2 linked regions of the Thermogutta terrifontis genome follow. The protein of the gene in region 2 interacts with the protein of the main gene of each other region in a pairwise test. Links are inferred from orthologs where the notes say so. Each region holds a gene or a part of one and is shown on either strand. Other genes may lie near its edges. The genes, in order: THTE_RS03115 and THTE_RS00640.

Evidence for each region.
Region 1: the proteins of THTE_RS00640 (region 2) and THTE_RS03115 interact in binary tests that used the Escherichia coli proteins (3 or more experiments, as listed by UniProt). The link is inferred for Thermogutta terrifontis from one-to-one orthologs.

The regions. Positions count from the first base shown.
Region 1 is NZ_CP018477.1:850,727-857,738, forward strand. Bases 2,285-5,284 are described here. They hold THTE_RS03115 (sulfate/molybdate ABC transporter ATP-binding protein), read right to left. Parts: upstream 4,331-5,284; coding sequence 3,239-4,330; downstream 2,285-3,238. Other genes in these bases: sppA (signal peptide peptidase SppA), read left to right, coding at 2,285-3,151; cysW (sulfate ABC transporter permease subunit CysW), read right to left, coding at 4,315-5,284. In the rest of the region: THTE_RS03105 (peptide-binding protein), read right to left, coding at 1-1,721; more of sppA, read left to right, coding at 2,081-2,284; more of cysW, read right to left, coding at 5,285-5,295; sulfate ABC transporter permease subunit CysT, read right to left, coding at 5,292-6,128; THTE_RS03130 (sulfate ABC transporter substrate-binding protein), read right to left, coding at 6,149-7,012. UniProt on the Escherichia coli protein: Part of the ABC transporter complex CysAWTP involved in sulfate/thiosulfate import. Responsible for energy coupling to the transport system.
Region 2 is NZ_CP018477.1:169,065-175,940, forward strand. Bases 3,828-6,691 are described here. They hold THTE_RS00640 (glutamate-5-semialdehyde dehydrogenase), read right to left. Parts: upstream 5,967-6,691; coding sequence 4,689-5,966; downstream 3,828-4,688. Other genes in these bases: fliM (flagellar motor switch protein FliM), read right to left, coding at 3,828-4,585. Outside these bases: galK (galactokinase), read right to left, coding at 1-701; THTE_RS00625 (SDR family oxidoreductase), read left to right, coding at 991-2,142; THTE_RS00630 (glycosyltransferase family 2 protein), read left to right, coding at 2,450-3,379; more of fliM, read right to left, coding at 3,539-3,827. UniProt on the Escherichia coli protein: Catalyzes the NADPH-dependent reduction of L-glutamate 5-phosphate into L-glutamate 5-semialdehyde and phosphate. The product spontaneously undergoes cyclization to form 1-pyrroline-5-carboxylate.

The sequences.
Region 1 (7,012 bases), 680 kb from region 2 along the record:
TGTTTTTGCTCGTCCATGGTCACACGCAGTTCCTCGATGAGCTTGTCCACCTCCGGGTTGCGGTAGGCCACGTGATTGGAACTGTCGGGAACCTCCGCCTGGCTGGAATGCCACAGTTGGAAGGGATCCTGCTTCCAGGAGAGCGCCCAGCCCAGCATGGCTGCTTCATACTCCCGTTTGCGGAGTTTTTGCAGCATCAGATTCCACTTGGTGGGCGCGATCTGGACGTCGATGCCGATTTTCCGACACTCCTCTTTGATAATCTCGGCGATCTGTCGGTAGCTGGGAGCGTCGGTGTAGATCATGAGTTCGAAGCGGGCAGGAACCTTGACGCCATCAATCACTTTATCCAGCACGCCGTCATTGTCCGTGTCCTGCCAGCCTGCCTTGGTAAGTAGCTCTTTGGCCTTGGTTGGATCGTAAGGAATGGGCGGAAGCGAGCTATCGTAAGAGCTGCTGCCAGGGAGGAAAGGTCCTGTGGTCCGTTCCGCCAGTCCGCGGAAGACCTTCTCGATGATTGTGTCCACGGGAATGACGTAGGCCAGAGCCCAGCGGAATTCCTTGTCCCGGAAGACCGGTTTCGTCAGGTTGTAGCCGATGTACCGGTAGCCCGGATATGCAAAGTCCACCAGGTTCACTTTCTTCGCCAAAACGTTGGGATGTTGCTTAGCCTGGAGAAACTGGTCTTTGTCGGGGATTCCAGCGAAATCAAGTTGATTTTGCAGGAGCATTTGGGTGTTGGTGTTGGGGTTGGAGATACACCGGTAGACAACACCGCTGAAGTAGTAAGGATTCCCCCAGTAATCGGGATTCCGTACCAACACAAGCCGCTGCTGGGAAACCCATTCTTTGAAAATCATTGGGCCGGTACCGCACATCATCTTGTTGGCCCAGTGGTTGTTAAAGCCGTCGGCGAACTCTTTGGACGAGAAATCAAAAGAGATCGGTTCCCCAGTGGCGTTCACCGAAAAAACGTGCCGCGGAATGATCGGCACGCCGCCCAGCGTGAATTCTTTGGCCAAAAAATAGGGCTTCTTCCACCGGACCTTCACGGTGTACTTGTCCACCGCCCGATATTCGATCATCGACCGCTGGCTTTCGTCTGTGGCGGTGGGATCTTCGTAATAACTGCGAATATGGGCGGCCTCGACATTGGGATTGAGGACGCAATCGAACGTGAACGTGACGTCGCGGGAGGTCAGTTCAGCCTCGGGAAGTGGTTTACCATTCGGCAACTTCATGGGGTGCCACTTCACCCCTTTGCGGAGGTGAATGGTAAATTCGAGATTTTTCTCGTCGAACTCCCATTTCTCTGCGAGCACCGGCTCCCACTCGTCGGGATTGTCAAACCGCGGTTCCGCCAGAGTTTCGTACACCCGCGATTGGAACGCCTCGGAGACAGTATCCGATGCCGTGATCGGGTTGAGGGTATCTGGGTCGTCTGGGTAACTGAGTAAAAGCACATCGTTTTCGGCGGGGGGAACACCAGCTCGGGTAAGACGTGGTTTGGCAGGGCTGGTCCCGCCCGCCGATTCAGCCGCGCTTTGCGATATTCCCTTGCTCTCTTGGGCGGAGCTTCCGGAGTCGGTCCGGCTGCATCCCACCAGAGTGAGGCCGATGCACAAAGCGGCCAGCGTAAAGCGAATTCTCCAATTCTGCCACACACACCTTGCGGTTAGCGGATGCAAAGTGATCGCGGCATGATTTTGATGCTCGGCCATGGAAAGCACCTCAGACGGGATGATTTAACTCCATTGCGTAGTGTACGGTGTACGCAGAGCGGAACCGCGAAAATCTCCAGAAAACAGCCCTTTCGGGTTCCCGTTCCTTCCATTGTTCCCTGGAGTCTCGCGCTTCGCCGCCCTGTTGGCTTGACTCCACGGTGTCTTTGCCGCATGTTAGGAAAGAAGTGTTGCGCCGTCAATAACGACTGTTCAAGACCGGGAAAAATAATAAAGATGCGCAAAACGCGGGGAGGTGCTGGTTTTAGCCTGCATGTTCTTCATCCAGGGCGTCATTTTTGATCAGGTGAAAGTGGTTCCATCGAGCAAACCCGTTGCAGGATTGAGGTGAATTTATCATGACTACCGACAATTCTCCGCCGGTCGTGGCTGCGGTGGTTCCCCCGCAACCTCCGATCGTCGTTCGTCGCTGGAGTGTGGGGGCCATTATCGTTATTGTCCTGTTGCTGCTGGGGCTCATTTTTTCCGCCTTTCTGAACATGATGCTGCTGGGGATGGTCGGGCTTCGTCTGTTCGAGACGCCGAAAGTGCGGGAGGAATATTTCTCACATTCCAAAACAGCCCGGGACAAAGTGGTCATTATGTCGCTGGAGGGCCTCATCCTGGACGGCCGGGGGTTCATGAAGGACCAGATCGACCAGGTCATTGAGGACGAGTCGGTCAAGGCGGTGGTGCTGCGGATTAATTCGCCGGGGGGAACCGTCAGTGGCGCCGATTACATTTACCACCATCTCAAGAAGATGAAAGAAAAGCGGAACATTCCGCTGGTGGTGAGTATGGGGGCCATCGCGGCCAGTGGGGGCTATTATGTGGCCATGGCCGTGGGGGATACACCCCGCTCGATCTACGCCGAACCGACAACCTGGACCGGTTCCATCGGTGTGGTCATCCCGCATTACAACGCCGCGGAGCTCGCCGAAAAAATCGGCATCCAGGAGGATTCGGTGGCCAGCCATCGGTTGAAGACGATGGGGAGTATTCTCCGGCCGATGACCGAGGAAGAGCGGAAAATCTTCCAGGGGCTTGTTGACGAGAGCTTTGAAAGGTTTAAAGAGATTGTCAAATCCGGCCGACCTGTCTTTCGCAAACAAGCGGCCCTACTGGATAAGTTGGCCACCGGCCAGGTGTTCACAGCCCAGCAGGCCAAGGCCGATGGCTTGATCGACGAGATCGGGTTCCTTGAAGATGCGGTTGACCGCGCGATCGAACTGGCCGGGCTCGATCCGGAGAATGTCCGGGTGGTCCAGTACAAAAAGGAACCGACCATGGCGGACATCCTCTTCGGGGACACGGTGCGTTTCCCAATCCGACCAGCCGGCGCGGATTGGTCGTGGCTGCTGGAATTGAGCGTTCCCCGAGCCTATTATCTCTTCTGGCAGGGACCCGCGCTTCTCCGCAGCGGATCGTGAAGACGCGGCTTGTCGCGGCAAGCTGACCGCATGCCGGGCCCGGGATGATGGACCGCCGTCAATTGCCTGCGTCACAGATGCCCACGCTCACTGACCAACGGCGGCACGAAGCGGTTCGGCAGGGGGGTACTGGTGGCCATCTTCGGTGAAGCACCGCAGTTGCCTGGCCGACACGTAAACAGTATCCCCTTCCGCAAGTGCAAGTTGCGACAGGTGATGGGGATCAATTTCGGCGAGGAAAAGTTCCCCCGATTGGGCCATCAGCCACAATTTCACCAGTCCTCCCGCCGTGTGAATTCGCTGAACCACGGCCGGGAAAGCGTGCTTATGAGGAATCGTGCTGAGGGCGAATTCGTGCGGTCGTACGAAGACCACCACCTCTTCTCCGGCCGACAGGGCCTCGGAGGTGCCAAATTCCACGCGGGAACCACGGCGAATCCCGCGAAACCTGTTCACGGTGCCGATGAATTCGGTGACAAACGCTGATTGCGGCTGATGATAAACTTCTTCCGGCGTGCCCACCTGCTCGATTCGGCCAGCGTTGAGGACGACCACACGGTCCGCGAGCTCCAGAGCCTCGTCCTGATCGTGGGTGACGAACACGCTTGTCAGACCGATCTCGTCATGCAATCCACGCAGCCAGGTGCGGAGTTGCCGACGAACCTTGGCATCCAGGGCTCCGAACGGTTCATCCAGGAGAAGTACCTGCGGGCGGATGGCCAGTGCCCGGGCCAGGGCCACCCGCTGACGCTGCCCACCCGACAGTTGATGCGGATACCGCTCGGCGAATGGCTCCAGTTGTACCAGCCGCAAAAGCTCCCGCACTCGCGCATCGATGTCACCGGGAGAAAGCCGCAGCCGCCGCCGCTGAACGCGAAGTCCAAAAGCGATATTCTCGTAGACCGTCATGTGCCGAAACAGTGCGTAATGCTGGAATACAAACCCCACTCCCCGCTGGGACGCCGGCCGATAGGTGACGTCTTTACCATCGAACAGCAGACGGCCGGAGCCAGGGTCGGGTGCTTCCAGGCCGGCTATGATTCGCAGAAGTGTCGTCTTTCCCGAACCGGAAGGTCCCAGCAGTGCCACGAGTTCTCCCGCATGAATGGTCAGATTCACGCGATCGAGAGCGCGAAATTTGCCGAAGGTTTTGGAGATTTCGATCACTTCGATGCGCATGGGAAAGACGCCTCCTCAAAAAGACAATCTTGCCCGCGGTTGAGCTTCCGATTGATGCGGTGTTGCCAGACGGTCTTCACGACCAGGGTCACCAGCCCTACTCCGGTGAGCAGCGAAGCAACGGCAAACGCGGCAGAGAACTGGTACTCGTTGTAAAGGAGTTCCACATACAGCGGCAGAGTCACAGTGAAACCGCGGATGTGTCCCGAAACGACCGAAACCGCACCGAATTCCCCGAGAGATCGTGCGGTGCACAGAATCACTCCGTAGAGGAGCGCCCAGCGAATCTTAGGCAGCGTGACGTGATAAAAGATCTGCCAGCCGTTGGCGCCAAGCAGTCGAGCGGCTTCTTCCTCCTCGCTCCCTTCGGTTTCCATCAGGGTCTTCACTTCCCTGACCACAAGCGGCAGGGTGACGAAGGCGGTTGCCAGAACAATACCCGGGAATGCGAAAATGACCCGAACACCCCAGCGTTCCAGAATCGCTCCCAACCACCCATGCTGCCCATAGACCAGAATGAGCAGCAACCCCACCACGACCGGCGAGATGGAAAGAGGCAAATCAATAAGGCTGATCAGCGCGTTGCGGCCGAAAAAGCGGTATTTGCTCAGGCACCACGCCGCGGACAGTCCAAACGCGGTATTGATGGCAACGCAGAGTGCGGTGACTGACAGGCTGAGCCGCACCGCCGCCAGGGCTTCCGGATTGCTGATTGCCGCACAGTAAACATGCCATCCCTGACGGAACGCCTCTGCAAAAACGACGACCAGAGGGAGCACAAGAAATACTCCAAGGATCAGCAGCGTGGTCAGAATGAGACCGAGACGCAAAAGAATCCCAACGGGCGAACTCCGTGTAAGTCCAGCATAGGGGTGCGATGGCTCGGCGCTGGCCGCCGTGAAACCATTGGTCGGCGAGGTGGATCGCGATGGAGCGAGGGAAAGACACCTCAATGACTGTTTCATGCGACGCTCCCTTCCTGCCAGCGCAACTGCCAGTTGTGGAGAGCGTTTATGGTCACGAGAATGCCCAGGGATGCCAGCAGCATGATCGCTGCAATGACGGCCGCCCCGTGATAGTCGTACTGCTCAAGCTTGATGACGATGAGGAGTGGTGCAATCTCTGTGCGATGGGGAAGGTTGCCTGCGATGAAGATGATGGAGCCATACTCACCCACCGCCCGGGCAAACGCCAGAGACATGCCCGTGAGCAGCGCCGGTCGCAGAGAAGGAAAAGTCACCCGCCAGAATGTCACAATCGGTCCGGCGCCCAGGCTTGCCGCGGCCTCTTCCCAGTCCGAAGGAAGATCGGCAATGGCAGGTTGAAGGGTTCTCACCACGAATGGCAACCCAATATAGATCATGGCGATTAGAATTCCCCAGCGCGTGTAGGCCAGGGAAAAGCCCCACTGCTCCGTGATCGCTCCCAGCCATGAGCCGGGAGCGAAAAGGGTTGTCAGGGCGATTCCAGAAACGGCTGTGGGCAGGGCAAAGGGTAAATCAACGAGTGCATCGAGGAAGCCTCGGCCGGGGAATGTATATCGTACAAGAACCCACGCGACGACAAACCCGAGCACCGCGTCCACCATCGCGGCGGCCAGGGCAGAGCCAAGGCTCAGACGGATGGCCGACCAAACCCGCGGTTCCCACAGGGTGCTCCAGCCGGTTCCGCTGGTCAGAAACGTCGTGAAGGCCGCCAGGGGCAGGATGACCATCGCGCCGAGGTAGCTCACGGTGATCCCCAGCGTGAGGCCAAAGCCCGGCAACGTCGGATGTCTCTCCCGTACTCTAAAAGGCACCAAAAATCTCCTCCACCAAATCAGTGCGAAACCGAGGTTTGCGCTTCCATAATGCGGTCGAATGTACCACCGTCGTCGAAGTGTTCCTTTTGGGCCTTTGCCCAGCCCCCAAACACGTCGTCCACGGTGAACATCTCCACGGGGCGAAAGACGTCTGCAAATTCTTGGGCTACCGTGGGATCCACCGGCCGATAGTAGTGACGCCCAATGATCCGCTGGGCCTCGGGCGTGTAGAGGAATTGCAAATAGGCCTCCGCCACGGCACGCGTTCCCCTCCTGTCCACAACGCCATCGACAACGGCCACGGGGGGCTCGGCAAGAATGGTCACGGAAGGCACCACCAGTTCGACGTTTTCCCCACCCACTTCCCGGGTGGCCAGGAGGGCCTCGTTTTCCCAGGCGATGAGCACGTCGCCAATTCCCCGCTGAATGAAGGTGTTGGTGGCCCCGCGTGCCCCCGTGTCCATCACCTTCACCCGCGAGAAAATCGCCCGCACAAACTCAAACGCCTTTTCCTGGGCCTTTTGGACCTCGGGAGACGAGGCGTTTTTCACTTTGGAGAGATCCCCTAACTCGCGTTTGAGGGCATATCCCCAGGCTGCCAGATAATTCCATCGTGCCCCGCCGGAAGTCTTTGGATTGGGAGTCACCACGTCGACGTCGGGCCTGGTGAGGTCCTCCCAATCCTGGATGTTTTTGGGATTACCTTTTCGGACAAGGAAAACAATGGTGGAGACGTACGGGCAACTGCGATGGGGCAAACGCTCCTGCCAATTCGCGGCGATGAGGCCCGTTCGGGCAGCGATGACGTCGATATCGTATGCGAGGGCCAGGGTCACCACGTCAGCCTGGAGGCCGTCGATCACCGCTCGTGCCTGCTTTCC
Region 2 (6,876 bases):
CCGAACTGTTGGGCCGTCCGCTCACACGCAGCACGGCGCTCGTTGTAGGCGGAGTCGGCCAATCCGCGACGGGTTCCGGTGTCAAGAATCACAATCCGTGCGGTGTCGGGGATGGGTACATGGGTCAATTCCAACGACCGACAGTCGATGAGAAGGGCGTGTCCTTCCTGGCCGCAGGCGGAAATAAGCTGATCCATGATGCCACACTGGACCCCCACCCACTGGTTCTCCGCCTTCTGGGAGAGAAGGGCCATTTTGACCGGATCCCAGGGAATTTCGGCAGTGGAAGAAAATGCCCTGGCGCAGGCCACTTCGAGGGCCGCCGACGAAGACAGGCCTGCCCCGATCGGTACGTCACCCATGATGACGCCTTCCCACCCACGCAGGAAAAATCCTTCTTCCTGGAGGGCCCAGGCCACGCCTTTCACATACTCCAGAGAACCCGAGTCGGAATGGCGGATGGCGTCCAGGTGGAATTCTCCGTATCGCTGCGTATCCGCAAAATGCACCTTGACCCATCGATCGGGACGCCGCCGAAGGGCAATCCATATTGCCCGGTCGATGGCCATGGGCAGTACAAAGCCGTCGTTGTAATCCGTGTGCTCGCCGATGAGATTGACGCGACCGGGGGCCCGCACACACAGATCGGGTGCCCCCTGCCACTTTTCTTGGAAGAATTTGACAAGGCTCTGGAAAGTCACCCTCATAGCTCGCGGAGACGACAAAAAACCAACAATGGGACGGACCACCAATCCCTCTCAGAGAGACGTCAACGGTCTCGCTCGGATCCCGATTTTTACGCCCGAACACGGCCGCCGTGGGGTTCAGTGCCCTCTCTCAAAAACGGCACAATTGTGGTATGGTGCCCCGTCAAGGTACGATCGTCAAGATAGACCACCAGGTGGCGGTTTCCCTTTTTCGAAATGTAACCGGCGGTTGCGTAACTCGGGGGGTGAAACTTCAGTTTGATGACCGTCCGAAAACGTAAAAATGGACCTTGAAACAGGCCTTTATCGAACAACCACTTGCTCCGAGACGAATCCTTCAGCCGAATTGGGATCGACGCCCAGTGCCGACGTGCCGCTGCCCATTCTTGTGACGGGGCTGGCAGGGGTGGCGGGCTACCATGCTTTCCGATGGTTGTCCGCTCGCTATCCCGGCCGGGTGTTTGGGCTGATTCCCGCCCGCAATCCGCACGTCAGGGGTGCGAACGTCCTTTGTGGCAATATCGAGGATCGCGCGTGCCTGGAAACCCTCTTCCGCCAATACGAATTCGCGGCGGTGCTCGATGCGGTGGGCAATTGCGCCCTCAAACCGTGCGAGCTTGAACCCAAAATTGCCTGGATGATCAACGTGGAGGGGTTGAAAAACATCTTGCGTGCGGCGGGACACCACCGACCGCGAATTGTGCGATTATCGGTGGACCTCGTTTTCTCAGGGAAAAAAGAAGGTGGCTATGTCGAGGAGGATCCGCCGGATCCTGTGACCGTGTACGGCAAAACGATGGCTGTGGCCGAACAGATTCTTCTGGACACCGATCCCACGGCCTGCATTCTGCGGATTTCGCTTCCCATGGGACGGAGTCCCAATGGCCATGCAGGGGCCATCGACTGGATCGAATCGCGGTTTGCGGCGGGCCGACCGGCGACGCTCTATTGGGACGAGATTCGCACTCCGACCTATGTGGACTGCCTGAGCCGCGTGTGCTGGGAGGCTCTGCGTCGACCAATGGCCGGCATTTTTCACGCCGGTGGACCGGTACGACTGAGCCTCTATCAGATCGGGCAGATTATCAATCGCGTGGGCGGTTACGATCCCGACCTTCTCTTCGGAATTCCGCGGCGGATGGCGGGGCCGATTCCACCCCGAGCAGGCAATGTGACAATGGATAGTTCAAAACTTACCCGCACGTTGGGCTATGCTCCTTTTTTGCCCTGGCCATTCGACCGGCGCCTGCTGCCCACCGATCGAGAATGGCATCGGCGAAGGGAGCCGTTTTGGCCTGAGTTACAGGGTATGGGGAGTTTGCGTGACGCGGGTGCTATAGATAAACTGTTGTGTCAGCCGCACAAGCTGGAGGAAATAGAGTCAGTGAGCGTTCTCCGGTTGCCAAGGCAATTGGGGAAAACTTGCGGATATTGACGAAATCGCAATAAACTCCTGCGTTCGGTTGACCGACAAAACAAGCGAGAGGCGATGCCCGCTCTCCGCAGCGGCAGCAGGCTGGCTGATATGAACAGACACTCGCACGTGCATCCCTCGACGTTTCAGTCCGGTGTAATCCAGTGCGTTCCCTGGGCGGCAAGCGTTGAGGGCGGCACAAGGCCCTCGGGTATGGCGTTCATAAAAAAGAGGAACTCGGCAGGAATCCGGCGCTGGCCTTGCTGCAAATTGGGCAGTCACTGGCATCAGGTGACCACCTCCGTGTGCTTCTGAAGAGGACCTTCCGGTGTTGCGACTTTCGGTAATCATCCCCGTTGTCCGCACGCTGCCACGTCTTGAAGACACTCTCGTCTCCGTCCTGGAGTACGGACCGGACAATTGCCAAGTGATCGTCGTCCTGGATCAGCCCTATTCCGATCCGTATGGCCTGGAAGGAGAAATCACGTTCATTCGAGCGGGGGAGGGATTGCAGCTTGCCCGGGCACTCAACTTGGGCTGTCGCGCGGCAAGTGGCGAATGGATCCACTTTCTTCCCTGCGGTAATCTCGTGGCACGGAACTGGGCGGAAAACGCGCTCGCGCATGCCACCGACCGGCGCATCGGGGTCATTGTCCCGCTGACGGTGGATGCTCGGGATGAGTCGCGGATTCTGGCAGCCGGAATGGGCTACGATAATGCCGGACGGCTCGTCCACCTTCAACGGGGGGTTTCCCTCGAAGGCACAACCCTCGCCCATCGCAGTCGGGTTTTACCGCATTTCTCCGGGGCGTTCTTCCGCCGGGACACGCTCCTGGCGCTCGGAGGAGCGGACGAGTCGCTGGGAGACGGCTGGGTCCTTGCCGACGTCACCCTCCAGTTTTTCCGTGCCGGTTTTGTCAGCGTTCTGGAACCAACCTGCGTGGTGCGGGGTGATCCTGCTCTGGAGCCTGTGGGCTATGACTACGCGGCTGCCCGAGACGCCGAACGTTTCTTCTGGCGGTGGAGTGATCGTCGTGGTTCCACGATTCTCCGGCATCTCGCCCTGCTGACCGGTCAGACGTTGGCCGCCCTCCCGCGAGGACAGCTCTGGCCGCACGTCGCCGGGCGGCTCGCCGGGTGGCGAGGCAGCGCCGCCACAGGGCTTGTCAAAAACAATGGAACACTGCGGTCAGCCATCCGGCAAAATACCTGCGACCGTTCCCCGCCCGAGGCCAGCTACATCGCCAAAGCGGGTTGATGACAAAAAGCCCGGTGCGCCTTGGGAGTACAACTTCCAGGCATCCCGGTTGGAAGGGCGGTCAAACGGCGGATTCTACCGAAGTTCTGTGTCCATTGCCCGCAGAGGACTATGGACTCGGGGCTGACTGATCGTCCGGCGGTTTTCTATCACTCCAGCTTATTCGCCGACCGCCTGCGCCGGATCGGAGATGACATCCTCGATGCAGATGGCCTTGTGTCCCTTAAAAATACCGGGCCGGGCAAGGAACTTGGGGATACCTTCCACCCGAACGAGCAGCGGCGTGTGGATATCTTTTTTGGTGGTGATGATGTCGCCCACCCGAAGACCAATGAGGTCCTGCGTGGTGATGGTGGTGCGTGCCAGTTGGACAACGAGTTGCACGGTGGAAGTGCGAAGAGCCCGACCAATCCGCTCGGTCGCGTCGGGGCTGACCTGGCGCTTTCCGTAGGAGGCCCAACTGTTGGCGGAAAGTTTATTGGCGATCGGCTCGATGGCGTTGTACGGAATACATAGATTAGCCATTCCGCGGACTTCGCCCAGCGCGAGTTCGAAGCTGACCAGCACAATCACTTCGTTGGGGGGCACAATCTGAACGAGCTGCGGGTTGCTTTCCACGCGGACGACGCTCAATTCCAGGGGGAGCACATTTTCCCAAGCGCGTTTCAATTCTTCCAGAAAAAGGGAAGTGATTCGTCCCACGAGCCGCCGTTCAATCTCGGAAAGCGGCCGTCGGGTGATCGGTGTGGGTTCCCGACCACCCCCCAGCAACCGATCAATCATCGGATAGAGGATGGTCGGATTGATGTCCAGAATGAAGTGTCCCTCCAGCGGTTCCGCGCGAATGAGGTTGAAGCACGTGGGATTGTCGAGGCTGAAAACGAATTCGCTATAGGTCAATTGATCGACGCTGGTGAGCTTCACTTCCACCATGCAGCGGAGCATGGCGGACAACCCGGCGGCAAAATTGCGGCTGAAACCCTCATGAAGCGTTTGGAGCGATCGCATTTGCTCTTTGCCGACCCGCTCCGGACGCTTGAAATCGTAGGGGATGATCTTTTCCCGAGATTTTTTGACCGGCGGTGGTGGCGAAGAAGCCGCCGGCGCAGTGGGGACATCCCGGGGAGCCTCGGCGGGCTTACCTTTTCCGACCGACGCGAGAAGACTCTCGATTTCAGCCTGCGTCAGAACTTCGTCGGACGACATGCGATCCTCCGCCAACAACACCTCCGTGTGAAGATGCCGTCACGAAACATCAGCACGCAGTCCTCAGCCGGTGCAACACCACCCCGGCAGGACGCTGCGTGTGTCATTCCCGCACCTGACCGTTGCCGATGACCACGTACTTGTAACTGGTCAGTTCATTGATTCCGCAAGGACCCCGCGCGTGGAACTTATCGGTGCTGATTCCGATTTCCGCGCCCAATCCGAATTCGCCGCCGTCATTGAAACGCGTGCTGGCATTGACCATCACGGCCGAGCTATCGATCCTTTTGGTAAACTCCTGGGCGGCGATCAGATCACGCGTCACAATCGCCTCCGTGTGTTTCGAGCTGTATTTGTTGATATGCTCGATCGCCGCGTCCAGATCCTCGACCACCTTCACCGAAATGATGGGGCCCAGGTACTCGGCGTAATAATCGTCTTCCGTGGCGGGTTTGGCAGCCGGAAAATATTGCCGGGTGATTTCATCACCCCGGATTTCAATACCACGTTCGGCAAGCGCCTGAAGAATCCGGGGCAGGAGCGTGCTGACAACAGCCTTGTGGAAAACGAGTGACTCGGCCGCGTTGCAGACGCCCATTCTCTGGCACTTGGCGTTGACGACGATCCGTTCCGCCATATCCGGATCGGCGCTGGCATCCACATAGACGTGGCAATTACCGGCGAAGTGCTTCATGACCGGCATTTTGGCCTCTGCCGTCACCCGCCGGATGAGACTTTCCCCGCCGCGTGGAATGGTCAGGTCGATGTATTCCGGAAGGTTGAGGAAGTGTCCCACCGCTTCGCGGTCGGGCGTTGCCACGAGTTGGATGGCATGGGTCGGCAGACCCACGTCCGCGCCGGCTTCCATCATGATGTCCACGATGGCCTGGTTGGAATGGGCTGCCTCTTTCCCACCACGCAGGATGACGGCATTCCCACTTTTGACACAAAGCGCCGCCGCATCCGCGGTCACGTTGGGCCGGGACTCGTAGATAAAGAAAATGACCCCCAGCGGGACCCGCACTTTCTGCACGAGCAACCCGTTCGGCCGCACCGAAGACCAGATCACCTCCCCGATTGGTTCCGGGAGCATGGCGATCTCTTCCAAAGCGCGGGCCATGGCCTCGATGCGGGAAGGCGTCAGCTTGAGACGGTCGATCTGGGCGTCTGTCAAACCAAACGACGGGGCAGCGGCGAGATCCTTATGATTGGCGTCCGTCAGTGCGACCATCCGTTCTTTCATCAGTTTCGCGCAGCGAGACAGCCACTGCTGCTTGATCGCACCGCTGAGCCGCGCCAGTTCAACCGACGCCGCCTTGGCACGCCGGGCCACTTCCAGGCAGTATTCTTTAAGGTCAAAAATCCCGTTCTCGTTACCCATAGTCGCGAGCAGTTATTCCTGTTGCGAGCGTGTGTCCGTCCCAACCGGCTTTCAAACGGCTGGTTAACGGCGATCTGTCAAGACATTCCCTTGAGGAAGTATCCCGATTTCCGGCCTCGCCGTCAACCGACGTTTCGCCCGAGTCATCCCCATTTCCCCACTTTTCCTCTGGCAACGTGCATGCGTACCTCCACAGGGGTTTGGTGGGAGCGAAATACCACCCGGAGGGACCCGCGTGTCACGTCCACCTGTCGGAGGGATCTGCTTGTCAGGTCCGCTACACATTTCGCTGATTAAACGGTAGGGGCAATTCATGAATTGCCCCTACAACGTCGGAGGGACCCGCCTGTCGGGTCCGATGAACACCGATTGATGACCCATGCCACTTCACCGGGCACGACAAGCGTGCCCCTCCGGAATTCTGGGGGACACCTGTCGGAGGGACCTGCTTGTCAGGTCCGTCATTCTTCGTTCGATCATCCATTGCCATCCCGCCGGGGACTGAAGTCCCGCGTCGAAAGCGGTGCTAAAGCCCCGCACTCCATGGAGTGCGGCGATTCATCGCCGCTTTTCGGTGAAGGCTTTAGCCTTCACAACCTTCGCGCTTGCGGTTGTTTTGCCGAGATCACGAAAACGATTCCCGGGTAGGGGCCGTTCATGAATTGCCCCTACAACGTCGGAGGGACCCGCCTGTCAGGTCCGATGAACACCGATTGATGACCCATGCCGCTTCACCGGGCACGACAAGCGTGCCCCTCCGGAATTCTGGGGGACACCTGTCGGAGGGACCTGCTTGTCAGGTCCGCCGTTTAACGTTTGATCATCCATCCCTATCACCGGGCACGACAAGCGTGCCCCTCCGAAGGACGTTTCCCATTTCGCGGACACCATAAGGATTCACCGGTACGGG